DNA from 3 places in the Pradoshia sp. TA40_28 genome. Region 1 is predicted to be linked to each of the others. Evidence: predicted binding sites of a transcription regulator. Region 1 holds the regulator's gene; each other region holds the start of a gene.

Region 1 (5,171 bases):
TCTTGTGGTACATAAAAATCTTCATCGAATGTCCATTTGTAGTATTCTTTAGTCAATTTCATTTCGTCTTCGCCAAGCGGAGCACCATGTACTGCAGATTTACCGGATTTGTTTGGCGCACCATAACCAATAACTGTTTTAACTTCAATCATAGTTGGGCGATCAAGATCTGCTTTAGCCTCTTCAAGCGCTTTAGCAATCTCATTCAAATCATTACCGTCTTCTACACGAATATACTGCCATCCGTATGCTTTAAAACGGTCAGCAACACTTTCAGAGAAGCTCATGTTTAATTCGCCATCAAGAGAGATATCATTGGAATCATAAAGGACAACCAAACGACCCAATTTGAGATGAGCAGCAAGAGAAGCAGCTTCAGCTGATACCCCTTCCATCAAATCTCCATCTCCACAAATGCTGTATGTAAAGTGATCTACAACATCAAACTTATCTTTATTGTAAACTGCCGCTAAATGACGTTCTGCCATTGCCATTCCGACTGCCATTGCAATCCCTTGGCCAAGCGGACCTGTTGTAGCTTCAACACCTTTTGTATGACCATATTCAGGATGTCCAGGTGTTTTACTACCCCATTGTCTGAAATTCTTGATTTCTTCCATTTCAAGGCCATAACCTGATAAATGTAATAAGCTGTATAAAAGCATGGAACCATGTCCTGCAGATAAAACAAATCGGTCACGGTTAAACCACTCTGGATTTTTCGGATTATGATTCATAAATCTAGTCCAAAGTGTATAAGCCATAGGAGCAGCTCCCATTGGCATACCCGGATGACCTGAATTAGCTTTCTCAATTGCATCGATTGAAAGTGTACGAATAGCTGTGATAGATAAATTATCTTTTTCTGTGAACATTGCCTACATCCTTTCAGATTAACCTTCTAATATATATTAATGAAGTATAAACAGATTGACAATAGCTAATTGGTAAATGCTACAAAATCGTCACTCCTTAAAAAATGAGGAGCTCAACCTATTATCCTATACCCTTAATGTAATTTTTTATTACGTAATTTTTTAATTTTCTCAGGTGTAACGTCATTACCTTTTGGATCGATAATCGTCAATCCTTCAACTGTATTTCGCATGGATGTACGAAACGTTTCCAAATACTCTTTCCTAAGAAGAGATTGTTCAGTGGCTTCTTCTTTTGTAAGACCTACTGTTTTTGATTTTTTGGACAATTCATTAATTCTTTTGATTTTATGCGTTGGCAGCATAGTATTGCTCCTTCTATTGAAAAATAAGTAGATATTGACATCGTATAGAAAAACAGAATTATTTTCAAGAAGGAACTATTGATTGGTATTCTTTTTCATATATTCTGAATATCTCCGGTGAATGGTTGCTTTTGATAAATCATAGCCTTTTCTGTTTAAATTCTCCGTTATTTCAGCAAATGTCAATCCCTTAATACGCAATTCAATAACTTCCTGTAACGGGACATCCGACCTTTCTCTACCGCCACCTATATGTTGATTAGATAGGTTTTTTTGTGGCTTGTAGCCTTTTTCGATTGCCCGTTTCATTCCCCTTCTGATTTTACTGTTTTGCAATTTACGTTGATACTCTTCTACAATACTGATGATTTGCAAAAGCATGGCATCTGTTTCTGAAATTTCAAGCTCGCCATTATGAGTAACCGTATATAATTTAATGCCTTCTTTATAAATACAATGTAGCAGGGCTATCTTCGCATTACCTCTGCCAAGTCTCGTTTCATCCTGTATTAACAGTCCCTCAATTTCTTTGTTTTTCATTTTTTCCAGCAGGATTAGAATGCCTTCCCGCTCCAAATCATATCCACTAGCTTGTTCCTTCTGGATACTGACAATCTCAAATCCCTTAACAGCAGCGAGTCTTGTTAACTCCTGTTCCTGCCTTTCCAGGGACGTTTCCTGTGAACTTTTATCTGTACTAACTCTGCAGTATATTCCAACCTTCATCTTCTCTCACCATTCTTTTTACATATAGATAAGGCCGGGATCCTATATCCCGACCTACTGATTATATAGTTATTTATCAGAATCTGCTAAATGCAGCATCTCTGTATTATCATTGTTTTTCTTAACAGGAATCACAATCGTTTGACCTTCTTTTAATTGATTAATCTGCAAATCATTATTTTCCTGCACCCAGGAGACAAATTCAGTCTGTGTCATCTCACTGCCATCAAATCTTTCAGCCATATCCCAAACTGTATCGCCTTTTTTAACCATAATTTGTTGAAAATCATCCTTCGGCGTTTCAATAGTAGTCACCAGTAAACTGGATATTAATAGGAAAACACCGATAATAAATATAATTGTATAAGAATAAGAAGTCCATAACTTTTTCATAAATAAACCCCTCCGCAGAATATATGTTCGCTTGTTATGATGTTAGTATAAACCGAACGTGTGTTTTGTGTCAACAAAAAAACGAACTTATGTTTGTACTGTAAACCAGGAAATGATATACTAAAAAAAAGTAAGCATAAAGAGGTGCGGGAGATGACTACTAAATTATCCAAACGTCAACAGGATATTTTGCTATATATAAAAGAAGAAGTTAAAAAGAAAGGCTATCCACCTTCCGTTCGGGAGATTGGTGAAGCAGTTGGACTGGCTTCCAGTTCCACCGTTCATGGTCATTTAGCGCGACTAGAAAGTAAAGGACTCATCAGACGTGACCCTACTAAGCCACGTGCAATTGAAATTTTGGACATGGATCCACATGACCATATACCAAAGACAAATTCCGTTAATGTTCCGTTAATCGGGAAAGTAACTGCCGGTCAACCAATAACAGCCATCGAAAATATTGAGGAATACTTCCCTCTTCCTGAACATATGGCACCTGCGGATGAAAATGTATTTATGCTTGAAATTATGGGAGACAGTATGATTGAAGCTGGTATTCTTGATGGTGACTACGTTATTGTTCGCCAGCAGCATACAGCAAACAATGGTGAGATTGTTGTAGCTATGACAGAAGATGATGAAGCTACTGTGAAACGTTTCTTTAAAGAAGATACCCATTTCCGTCTTCAACCGGAAAACTCTATGCTCGAACCTATCATTCTGCAAAATGTAAGTATTTTGGGTAAAGTAATTGGATTGTACAGAAACATTCAATAAGGATGATAGAACCGGCTTTTATGCCGGTTCTTCTTCTGTTCTCCTAAACTAGTCTCTATCAATCTATGTTTAATAAAGATCGAATATTCTTGTTTACGTATACTCTTTTTTCCTTTTTGAAAGCATTAGTTTACATAATATAGTTATGTTAAACATAAAAAACTTGCAACCAATGATTGCAAGTTTTAGTCTCCTATATATCCCATCCTTTATAATAGTATCTGGATCGTTTACTTTCTTCATAGCAGGTTTGGCAAATAGAAAATGGATAGTTCCAGCTTAACGGCTTATGGCAAGATCTGCACTTGGTTTGATATTTTTTAACCCCTTTTCTTAACTGAAGATGTGCGTCTGTACTGATTTCTTCTCTCACTCTCTCCCAATAGATCGTTTCGCTTCTCCGATCTAATTTATATAAAAACAATAAATGCAATCCAACTGATTTATAGGATAATTCCAGTTCTTCCAAAGATCCTTTCTTTATAAAAGGTTCTCTCAAATCTCTTCTGTCCACAATGGCTTTCATATTATAGAGCCATTGATTGACTAATATTTCCTCATTTGCTGAGAATGGTAAGTGGAGAAAGCTATATAAATCAGTGATTGACATCCTGCCTTCTATTTTTTCATTTCGAATTAACTGATATAAAGCTTTTTCCTGAGTGAGTGGAGCTTTTGTTGTACCTGCAGGATTTTTAAATTCATCCCATAATTCAAAAAACTGATCCAAACTGGAATGATATCTCTTAAAACGCTCAAAAACTCCTTGTGTAGGGGCGATTGCAAACGTATTGATCGATTGATCCTTATTATTTAATAATCGCTTCATTAAGCCGATTTGATCCGTAAATGCCACTCGGCCTTCATTGTAAATCCCTTTTCGGCCAGCTCTGCCTGCCAACTGTTTCACTTCCTGCGAGGTCAATAAACGTCTTCTCGTTCCATCGAATTTATCATTTTCCAGGAAAACAACTCTCCGAATTGGTAGATTAAGCCCCATCCCGATTGCATCCGTAGAAACAATGACTTTAGTTTCCCTGTTAATAAAGCGCTGGATTTGTTTGGCTCTCGTCTCAGGGGGCATACTGCCATAAATCACACTGACTTTATGTCCGTCTCTTTCCAATTTCGAGGCTGTTTGAAGAACTTTATTGCGTGAAAAAACAATTAACGCATCGCCTGCCTTCGTATGTTCAATCTTAAATGGCCTTTTCTCCACAATCAGTGGGATATCCCGTTTATATTCGCGAATCTCGATATCATTTCCCTGAAGCAGATTTATAATCATGGCTTTGGAACTTTGGCTTCCGATAATATGCACTTCTTGGGCACGTGCATTGTTAATGGCTTTAAACCAAGAAAACCCTCGGTCTTTGTCTGCAATCATTTGGGCCTCATCAATCACCATGACGTCAAATTGATCTTTCTCCGTAAACATTTCAATCGTACATGAAAAGTGTGTGGCATCTGCCATATCTTTTTCTTCTTCCCCTGTCTTTAATGCACAGGATATTCCGCTGTTTTTGAGTGTTTCATATACTTCAAGCGCCAAAAGCCTTAAAGGTGCCAGGTATATCCCAGTTTGGGCTTCCTTTAATCTATTCAGAGCCTGAAAGGTTTTGCCGGTATTCGTCTCTCCAATATGCAGAATATATTTCGTGTTACTGTAAACGGTCGTCTTATATTCGACTCCAAATATATTCTCTAGTTTCTTTCGCTTTTCTTCTTCCTGCTTCTTTAGTTCTTCTAATTGCTTTTCTCTTTTTTGTTTTCTTTCTTCATGCTGTCTATGATATAACGGCATCTGTATAGTAAAATCATCCGGGCAAGCTCGTACTTCTATTAAATCTTCTATAGCTTCCTGTTCTGCTTCATTTTCATATTCCCATGCAAATTCATTAATCTTTGTGCCAATTAACTTCCTAATTAGCTTGTGATCTACGATGCCCTTATATAACCTCTCATACTGTGTTTTTACTTGATCCGGCATTTTTGCTTTGATAAATGGATAGATGGTTTCGTAAATAAAACT
Region 2 (5,171 bases), on a different contig from region 1:
AGGATCCTTTGTAATGGATTCAGTATAGTATGTACTAAAAGAGTGCAAACAAGAAAATCACAGGGCGGGAGTAAAAAATCCTCGCTCTGTGATTTTGTTTATACACCATATTTACCTGTTACAAGTTATTGGACTTAGTTACCAAAGTTTTTCTCCAATTCAATTAGCTCGGCGGAAAGTTTCATAAACGCTTCTTTGTCTTTATTGTCCAAGGCCAGATCAATTTCTTTTTTCAATTTCCTATGTGCATGGGTTAGTTGGGCTTCGTAAATCATCATATCCATCAGTAGATCTTCCATGGTCCCCTGGTCAACAGTCACATCAACAGCTTTTACGATATCTGTATTTGCTTTTTCGTGATTCATGGATAATCCCCCCGTTGCTTTTTTTTATTATAAGTCAGATAAAAAGAAAAATCAACTAAATATTTAAATTATTCAGAAAATTTGTTTTGATAGTTTGATATAGTTATTATATAAAATACCCAATCTGTAAGATGGAAAAACCACTTAGGAAACATAAGAGTTTTGGTTTAAATTTGAAATTTTGGTGAATAAACCAATTATTTTGAAATATTATGTTATATTGAAATGGTAGGTTAATGCAGGCTCATATAAGGAGGAAGCCATGGAAACAAATGTGATAAGCAGGAGAGAGGATTACGAAATCAGTCCATTTACATTTGCTGTTATGCCAGTGGAATATGGATCAAAAACGTATTCTAAAATTATTGAATTTGATGATGAGATTTTAGTACCTTTAAAACCATCCGAAGTAGTTAAATCCAGCTGTGATTATTTTGGTGCAGACTATCCTGGAAGATGCCAGTCAACGAAAACGCTTCTTGGTATCTCGCATAAAGTCCCTATTTCATTAGAACCGGGAAATCGCTTATTCTTTTTTCCAACTACATCTCCTGCGAAAGAATCGTGTATCTGGCTTTCTTATGAGCATATTGTATCCAGAGTCAAGATTAGTTCGACTAAAACACAAATTAATTTCCACAATAAACAATCTATTGTCATACCGGTATCCTATAGTATCATTGAAAATCAAATGCTCCGAACAGCATTGCTAAAGTCTAAGCTCCTTCAGAACCTTGCAGAGGCAGAGCGAAAGACAAATTATTTATACAATGCCCTCCAAGTTAATGATCGGAAATCGGATTTTCAGACAAAGAGTCTGAACCAGTCTCCAAATAGAGCCTAGAAAAAGTATTATCTTTCTTAACGTCGTTTATTTTTTTAGTTCATCAGTCCACTGCTTCAAAAAATAATATTCCAGTAATTCCTGTACTTTATTGCGGATACGGGGATTAAAATAATTATGATACTCCTCATAACCCTTATAAAGAAATAAAAAAGATGTGAATGATTCGTCTCTTTTGGTTTCTTCCACTTTGAGTTGATGCTGCCTCATATAGTGGCTTACTTGCTTTAATTCCGCTTGGACCTGTTTCATGGTTTCATCAATTAGTAATAGGTAAGGTTGTTTTAATTTGAAGGGCGATACTTTTACTACTTGAAGATCTCGTGAAAGTACGGTGAGAACCATTGGTAAATAAATCGCTTTTTCCATTATATTGCGTTCTTCTGTAGGGATGCGGGTCATGTATATCGCGTCCTTTCAATGTCTGTAAAAAACGAACATACGTTCCTGTATAGAATAATCGCTTTTCACATTTTTGACAAGTTTATTTTCTAACTAATTCTCTCTTTACAGCAATCTGATATAATAGAGGCAAGGATTGTTTTAATCTATCGTATATGGGGATATTTATATAGTATGGACTGAATTTGTTATTTGTTTGTGAGGAGAGACTATGGATCTTAATTGGTTAACAGAATGGCTAACAATGGAGCATTTAGCCGAATTAATAAGTGATTATAGAAACTTAGGTCCCATTCCGGGATTGCTGCTCCCGTTTGTTGAAGCATTCCTTCCTTTCTTACCTTTGTTTGTTTTTGTGACGGCTAATGCCAATGCTTTTGGTTTATGGATTGGATTTCTTTTATCCTGGACAGGTGCTGTGGCTGGTGCGATGGTTGTGTTTTATTTGTCCAGAAAATATGGAAAGAAAAAAGCCCTGTCATTTTTATATAAACATTCTGCTGTGCAAAAGGCGATGCTCTGGATCAATCATCATGGATTTGGTCCGTTGTTTATCTTACTTTGTTTCCCATTTACTCCTTCCGCAATCGTTAATATCGTTTGTGGATTATCTGACATTAGTCCGAAACAATATCTGCTTGCGGTCTTTACTGGGAAATTGGTTATGATTTTTACTATTAGTTATATTGGCCATGACATTATGTCTTTAATTCGCGAACCGGTTAAAAGCATTATTGTTGGTATCGTCATTTTTCTTTTATGGCTTATAGGTAAGCAAGTCGAGATGCGTTTGAAACGGGTGGAACAGAAGGAACCTTCGTAGAGGGCATGACATCTATTTGAGAAAAAATAGTAGTTGGCAAAAATTTACTGAAAGTTTATAATTATAATTAAATTAATCGTTGAAGGTTTTTAACGGACTTTTACTACAAAAATAAAAACAATGATCATCTGTATCGAAGATCATTGTTTTTATTTTTGTGGTGTGCTTATATAGTTTTTTCCCACATATCTCTTTCGTATGTCTTGCTTTGATTTTCAGATGCTTCCGGATAAACTGTTCTGAACTTATGTTTATCAGCTGGAATGATCTCGACCATTTTGGCAATCATTTCTTCCGGGTCAAACTGCTTCTCGAAAACGTTTACCCCTTTTTCGAATTCCTCGCGTGGCGTGAAATTCTCTTTAGGGTCATACCATTTCCACGGTTCCTCCATCATGCGGTCGTTAAAGCCTGTTTTAAATGGCCCTGGATTGATGGTCGCCACCTGTATACCCAGTGGTTCCAGTTCTTGATACATCGCTTGGGCGATTCCTTCGAGGGCATGCTTTGAAGCGCAATAAGGCCCTAAATAAGGGGAAACAGTGAGACCGGCAATCGAACTGATAAAAACGATTTTTCCTGACCGTTGTTTGACGAACTTTTGTGCGGCTAATTGTGCCGTCTCAAGCGTGTTAAATACATTCGTTTCGAAGATCCTTTTTAAACGCTCAACAGGAATTTCGGAAATCGGGCCACCTTCACCGATGGCTGCATTTGCTACAAATATATCAAAATCATATGTGCTGATCAGTTCCCGGTCTCGCAGACAATTGATATCTAGTTTTAAGACCTCTAACTCCACACCCTCTGCTTGGGCTGCCTCTCGCAAGCTTGTCACTTGGCTAGTGATTTCTACTGAGGCGATGATACGATGGCTGGCTTTAGCTAAGCCGATGGCGGCTCCTTTTCCAAGCCCGGTACCTGCTCCGGTAATAAAAATAGATTTTGTCATATGATTCCCCTCCATGAGTTGTTTTTTCTTCTTTACCCTTAGATATATCGTGAAAACTTCATTTAGTATCGGGATTAAATGAACCAATTTTTACAATCTTGGGATATAGAGTCAATCAGCAAGAAAATGCGCTTAAATATGATAAAATAAAGAGATAGGTATAAAGGGGGGAGGCAGATTTAATGTCTTTGCAATTTTATATTGGAAAAACAGGTACAGGTAAAACAGAGACAATTTTAAATGATATTAGGACTAAATTGGAGAATGATCCAGAAGGTCCATCAATTATATATATTGTTCCAGATCAGATGACTTTCCAGGCTGAACTGGAACTAATCAATACTCCTAATCTTGGCGGTATGATACGTGCTCAAGTGTTCAGCTTTAGTCGGCTGGCATGGAAGGTGCTGCAGGAAACTGGCGGTATGGGCAGACGGCATTTAAATAATGTCGGTGTCAATATGGTTATCCGTAAAATTATGGAGGAAAAAAAGGACGAATTAAAGACCTTTCAACGTTCGAGTGATAAGCAGGGCTTTATTACTCAATTAAGTGATTTGTTGAAGGAGTGCAAGCGATATTGTCTCACTCCAGAGGAAATACTGAACCAGTCAGAAGATAAGGTGTCGCCGATTTTACGTTCTAAGCTCGATGATTTATCTATTCTTTACAATGGATTTGAGCATGAGCTTGAGGGACAATACGTTGATTCTGAAGACTACTTCAATTTGCTGGTAGAAAACATGCCAGAATCATCCTACTTGCGGGATGCTGAAATTTATGTAGATGGATTTTATAGCTTTACAACCCAGGAATATGGGATTATGGCAAGCTTGATGCAACACTGCAGAAATGTGACCGTTTCATTAACATTAGATCAGCCATTTAAAGATTTAGCGCCTGACCCATTGCATTTATTTAGGATGACAGGTGAAACCTATTTTGATTTGTATCAAATCGCGCTCCAAAACGGAGTGAAGGTTGAAGAAGATCGATTGTTTAAAGAACCGCATCGTTTTATACAAAACGAATCCATACAACATTTGGATAAATGGTTTGCCAACAGGCCGGCACCTGTATTTGAACATACGCCGCAATTCGAATTTTGCCCAGCCGGAAACAGAAGGGCTGAGGTGGAAGGGATTGCGCGTAAAATTTTGAAGAGTGTACGAGAGGGATATCGATACAGAGACATCTTTGTGTTAATGAGAAACAGTCAGGAATATGCTGAAGTGGTTGAAACTGTCTTTACGGACTATGGCATACCTGTCTTTATTGACCAAAAGAGGCCTATGCTCAATCACCCGCTGATTGAGTTGATACGTTCCACTCTTGAAGCTGTCACGAATAATTGGCGTTATGAACCGATGTTTCGGGCAATCAAAACGGATCTTTTATTTGCAAAGGATGCGTTTATACCAAAGGAGCGGGAGAATGCTGCTCTGCTCGAAAATTATGTGTTGTCGAGGGGCTATTTTGGTGACCGCTGGATTAAGAAGCAGGATTGGAAATATAAAAGAAACCGCGGGCTGGAGCTGGTGGACAGTGCCCAGACAGATGCCGAGTTGAAAATGGAAGCTTTGCTAAATGATACAAAAGAACAAGTGGCAGAGCCCCTCCGCCGTCTTGCAAATCGTTTCAAGAAAGCGGAAAATGGTACGGATTATGCTCAGGCTCTATACATGTATTTAGATGAGCTTGATATACCGGAAAAGCTAGAAAAAATGGCTCAAAATGATGAAAAAGAAGGCAGACTTGTCCATGCAACCGAGCATGATCAGGCAT
Region 3 (5,171 bases), on a different contig from region 1:
TCGAACTGATTTGGTTGGATTATTTAATCGATAATCAAACATGCTATTCCAAAAGGACATGGCAATTGGATAGAGAACGACAATGGCGATCAGAATAAGAGAGGGAATAATCATGGCATATCCTAATTGCCGTTCGGATAGGGAGAATTTCTTTTTCATATCATTACTCCTTTCATACTCGAGATTTTCCAAAGCTAAAAAATAGGAGACAAGCTTTATGTGCCCATCTCCTTCTTTCCCATTGCGTTACCTATCAGGCTGGTATTCTATTCGTTCAATTCTGTTTTCATTTTTGATTCCATATTTTCAATGGCTTGATCGACTGTGATGTCTTTTGTTAATGCTTTGGAAATTTCAATTTGTAGAATATCTGATATTTTTTGATAGTTTGGAGTAACAGGTCTTGGTACAGCATTTTCCAATGTTTCAACAAATGATTTTTCTTTAAAAACAGGGGCTGCATCCTGTACTTCCTTGTCTTCGTATAAAGCTTTTATGGTTGGAGCACGTCCACCTTCTGTAGCTGAAATCTTTTGACCTTCTTCACCGGTCATGAATTTTATAAATTCCCATGATTCTTTTGGATGATCTGTATAACGGTTAATCATGGCCATATAGCCTCCAAGTGTTGAAGCAGAGCCCGCATCACCGGCAGGCAGTGAGGTGAAGGCAAAGCTGCCAGCTACTTTAGAGGTGTTTTTATCCGCAGCTGTTTTAGCCATATAGGGCCAGTTGCGTGCAAAGACGGTTTGCCCCTCATTAAAAGCTGACTCCGTTTCAGTCTCGGTGAATGTTAAAATATTATTTGGCATGAAATCTGCATTGACGATTTCAACCATTTTACTCAGCCCTTTTTTGGCCTCTGGACTATTAATCACGACTTCATTGTTTTCATCAATGATTTTTCCTCCGTACGAAGCAATGAATTCCATGGCGTTCACAACAATACCCTCATATTGTTTAGCCTGAAAGACAAAACCTGAGCTGGTTCCTTCCTTCCCGCTTCCCTCTTTAGCCATTTCAATTAACTCATCCCATGTCTTCGGAGCTTCACCAATCAGATCTGTTCGATAAAAGAGAATGCCGGCATCAGAGTATTTTGGCATAGCCCATTGCTTGCCCTCGAATTTTCCGGCTTCGACTGTACCGGAGAAGTAGTCGTCAAGATTAATTTTATCCTGATCAATAAAGCGGTCTAATTCCATGGCGTAATTAGCCTGAGCAAATTCTGCCGGCCAAACCACATCGGCATCGAAGACATCAATTTCAGCACTTTTGCTACTGAACGCGGTTACATATTGGTCATGCTGCTGGGTAGAGCTGTTTGGCATTTCTTGATAGTTTACTTTAATATTAGGATGCTTTTTCTCGAAGGCTTCTATAAGTTTTTCAGTACTGCCGGTTGTATCGGCTCCTCTGGCATATGTAATTTCGACTACCTTTTTGTTTGAATCTTTTTCATCTGTAGAGGTTTTTTCGGTATCCGAGCATGCTGTTAAGGCAATACCCAATAATGCAGCGGCAGAGATGGATAACCATTTTTTACGATTCATATTTCCCCTCCTATTTAATTGCTTACTACTTCTTTATAGATTCCTTAAGATATGGTTATCAAAACCTAATTATGGGATATATTTCTATTTTAGGTACTAAAGACCCATGTGTAATCCGCGATACAGGCGGTATTTCATTGGGTAATGGGGGATAATGGGTTTCTTGCTGGATTAATTAAAAGAAATGTACTATATTTGTAGCTGGATAGAGTTGCTGGAAAAAAGAAAAGGTTATCCAGAGGAAGCAGGTGAGACCGTAGATGAAGATATTAATAGCTCTTTTAGCTCCAGGATTATTAGTTGTCCTTTTTTCAAGAGTGACCTATAACTGTATAGTTGGTTTGTGTTTAACAGTTGCTCTGATTGCCGCTTCAGCATATAAAGGCTATACATCTTCGTGGCCTCTGATTATAATCGATGCCTTTTCATTAACAGCTGGGTATTGGTATTCCCAGCGTATGATAAAGAGAACACCTAAAAGTGCATAAATGACAGATAGAGTCTTCCGTATTTTCTAGGAGACTCTTTTATTTTTTTGTAGGATGGGCATAAATGATACTATGGAAAAATAAGAAAATGGGAATGTTTGTTCGCTTTTTGTTGGTTTGTTTATAGATGGTTGTGGTAAAATATTGTTATCAAATAAATCGAGACTTGAAACGGAAAGATGAAGGGGGCTTTTGTGTGAGTAAACAATTTGAGTTGGTTTCTAAGTATACTCCTCAAGGAGACCAGCCAGCTGCGATTAAAGAGCTGGTGAATGGAATTAATAATGGAGTTAAGCATCAAACGCTGCTTGGAGCCACAGGGACAGGAAAGACATTCACGATTTCAAACGTGATTAAAGAAGTTAATAAGCCCACCCTTATCATTGCTCATAATAAGACGCTTGCTGGACAGCTGTATAGTGAATTTAAGGAGTTCTTTCCGAATAATGCAGTGGAGTATTTTGTCAGTTACTATGACTACTACCAACCTGAAGCTTACGTCCCTCAGACTGATACGTTTATAGAGAAGGACGCAAGCATTAATGATGAGATAGATAAACTCCGCCACTCTGCGACATCCGCCTTATTTGAACGGAAGGATGTCATTATTATTGCCAGCGTATCCTGTATTTACGGCTTGGGTTCTCCAGAAGAATACGGGGAAATGGTTTTGTCCATTCGTACAGGTATGGAAATGGAACGGAACCAGCTGTTGCGTAAATTGGTTGATATTCAATATGAACGAAATGATATTAATTTTCAGCGTGGAGCATTTCGGGTAAGAGGAGATGTAGTAGAGATTTTTCCCGTTTCAAAAGACGAGCACTGTATACGGGTTGAATTTTTTGGCGATGAAGTAGAACGGATCCGAGAAGTAGATGCGCTGACCGGTGAAATTATTGGAGAAAGAGACCATGTGGCCATCTTCCCGGCATCCCACTTCGTTACACGAGAAGAAAAAATGAGAATCGCCATTCAAAATATCGAGAAAGAATTGGAAGAGCAACTGACCTTTTTAAGAGGGGAAGGGAAGCTCCTTGAAGCACAGCGGTTGGAACAAAGATGCCGCTATGATCTCGAAATGATGAGAGAAATGGGCTTTTGTTCAGGGATTGAGAACTACTCCCGCCATCTTACATTAAGGCCGCCGGGTTCTACCCCTTACACCCTTATCGATTATTTTCCGAAGGACTTTTTAATGGTGATTGATGAGTCTCATGTTACCGTTCCGCAGGTTCGTGGAATGTACAACGGTGACCGCGCTCGTAAAGAGGTACTGGTTAATCATGGCTTTCGGCTGCCGTCAGCAATGGATAACCGACCTTTGCATTTCCAAGAGTTTGAGGAGCATATCAACCAGATTGTCTATGTATCTGCTACGCCGGGTCTTTATGAACAGGAGCATTCACCGGAAATGGTCGAGCAAATTATTCGTCCAACTGGGCTATTGGACCCTACTATTGACGTTCGCCCGATTGAAGGTCAAATCGATGATTTATTAGGGGAAATCAACGAGAGAATTACACGAAATGAGCGTGTCCTGATTACAACACTGACGAAGAAAATGTCAGAGGATTTAACAGATTATTTAAAAGAGCTCGGCATCAAGGTTCAATATTTGCATTCTGAGATTAAAACGCTGGAACGGATCGAGATTATCAGAGACCTGCGTCTTGGAAAATATGATGTTTTAATTGGAATTAATCTGTTGCGTGAAGGGATCGATATTCCAGAAGTCTCACTTGTAGCTATTCTGGATGCGGATAAAGAAGGATTCCTGCGTTCCGAACGATCTCTTATTCAAACGGTCGGACGGGCAGCTCGTAATTCAAACGGTCATGTTATCATGTATGCAGATAAAATAACGAATTCAATGGAGATCGCGATATCAGAGACGAAACGACGTCGTGCTATTCAGGAAGAGTATAACAGGAAACACGGCATCACTCCTCAGACAATCCAGAAGGACATCCGTGATGTCATTCGTGCCACTCATATAACGGAAGATGGCGAAGAAGAAAAAGCTGCAAATAAATTTGAGAAACTATCTAAGAAAGAACGCCAAAAAGTTATTGCCAATATGGAAAAAGAAATGAAAGAAGCAGCCAAAGCGCTTGATTTTGAACGGGCTGCCGAACTTAGAGATTTAATTTTAGAGTTGAAAGTGGAAGGATGAACATAGGATGGCACTTGATAAAATAGTAATAAAAGGGGCCAGGACTAATAATCTAAAAGATATTGACGTGACAATCCCGCGCGATAAGCTGGTTGTACTGACCGGTTTATCAGGTTCGGGGAAGTCCTCCCTGGCTTTTGATACAATCTATGCGGAAGGACAACGCCGCTATGTGGAATCCCTTTCTGCCTATGCGCGTCAGTTCCTTGGACAAATGGATAAACCGGATGTTGACCTAATTGAAGGGCTGTCTCCGGCAATATCCATTGATCAAAAAACGACCAGCCGCAATCCGCGTTCGACGGTTGCGACAGTCACAGAAATTTATGATTATATGCGATTGCTGTATGCAAGGGTTGGTAAACCGGTATGCCCTATTCATGGGATAGAGATTACCTCACAAACGATTGAACAAATGGTAGATAGAATTATGTCCTATCCGGAACGTACAAAAATGCAGATTCTGGCTCCTATTGTTTCAGGACGAAAAGGAACCCACGTTAAAATGCTTGAAGATATTAAGAAGCAGGGCTATGTTCGTGTCCGTGTAAACGGCGAAATGTATGACTTGGATGATGATATACGTTTGGATAAAAATAAGAAACATACGATTGAAGTGGTGATAGACCGGGTTGTCGTAAAAGAAGGAATTAATGCCCGTTTATCTGATTCTCTTGAGTCTGCCCTTCGCTTAGGTGATGGCAAGGTCATTATTGATGTGATTGGCGAGGAAGAATTACTCTTCAGTGAGCATCATGCCTGTCCTTATTGCGGATTTTCAATTGGAGAACTAGAACCGCGTATGTTTTCATTCAATAGCCCATTTGGAGCCTGTCCTACTTGTGATGGGCTTGGCCATAAAGTAAAAGTGGATCCCGATGCGGTTATCCCTGACCCTGATTTAACATTGAGAGAGCATGCAATTGCTCCTTGGCAACCAACTAGTTCTCAGTA

Evidence for each region. The regulator LexA, encoded in region 1, represses DNA repair genes until DNA is damaged. The targets are predictions, from matches to a motif close to CGAACATATGTTCG.
Region 2: the regulator LexA is predicted to act here: its motif matches at 1,644-1,657, upstream of AC58NB_RS11100 (YhjD family protein).
Region 3: the regulator LexA is predicted to act here: its motif matches at 2,133-2,146, upstream of uvrB (excinuclease ABC subunit UvrB).

Annotation. Positions count from the first base shown of each region.
Region 1 covers NZ_JCATZO010000013.1:41,197-46,367, forward strand. Annotated here, with positions in the region: gene tkt (transketolase) at 1-875, opposite strand, end outside; gene AC58NB_RS15180 (DUF896 domain-containing protein) at 1,010-1,240, opposite strand; gene AC58NB_RS15185 (YneB family resolvase-like protein) at 1,316-1,966, opposite strand; gene yneA (cell division suppressor protein YneA) at 2,036-2,359, opposite strand; gene lexA (transcriptional repressor LexA) at 2,513-3,139, shown strand; gene AC58NB_RS15200 (helicase-related protein) at 3,333-5,171, opposite strand, start outside.
Region 2 covers NZ_JCATZO010000007.1:92,342-97,512, reverse strand. Annotated here, with positions in the region: gene AC58NB_RS11110 (IDEAL domain-containing protein) at 135-365, opposite strand; gene AC58NB_RS11105 (competence protein ComK) at 628-1,209, shown strand; gene AC58NB_RS11100 (YhjD family protein) at 1,237-1,611, opposite strand; gene AC58NB_RS11095 (TVP38/TMEM64 family protein) at 1,823-2,434, shown strand; gene AC58NB_RS11090 (SDR family oxidoreductase) at 2,601-3,401, opposite strand; gene addB (helicase-exonuclease AddAB subunit AddB) at 3,569-5,171, shown strand, end outside.
Region 3 covers NZ_JCATZO010000001.1:344,720-349,890, forward strand. Annotated here, with positions in the region: gene AC58NB_RS01545 (carbohydrate ABC transporter permease) at 1-159, opposite strand, end outside; gene AC58NB_RS01550 (ABC transporter substrate-binding protein) at 267-1,553, opposite strand; gene AC58NB_RS01555 (CsbA family protein) at 1,814-2,041, shown strand; gene uvrB (excinuclease ABC subunit UvrB) at 2,238-4,217, shown strand; gene uvrA (excinuclease ABC subunit UvrA) at 4,225-5,171, shown strand, end outside.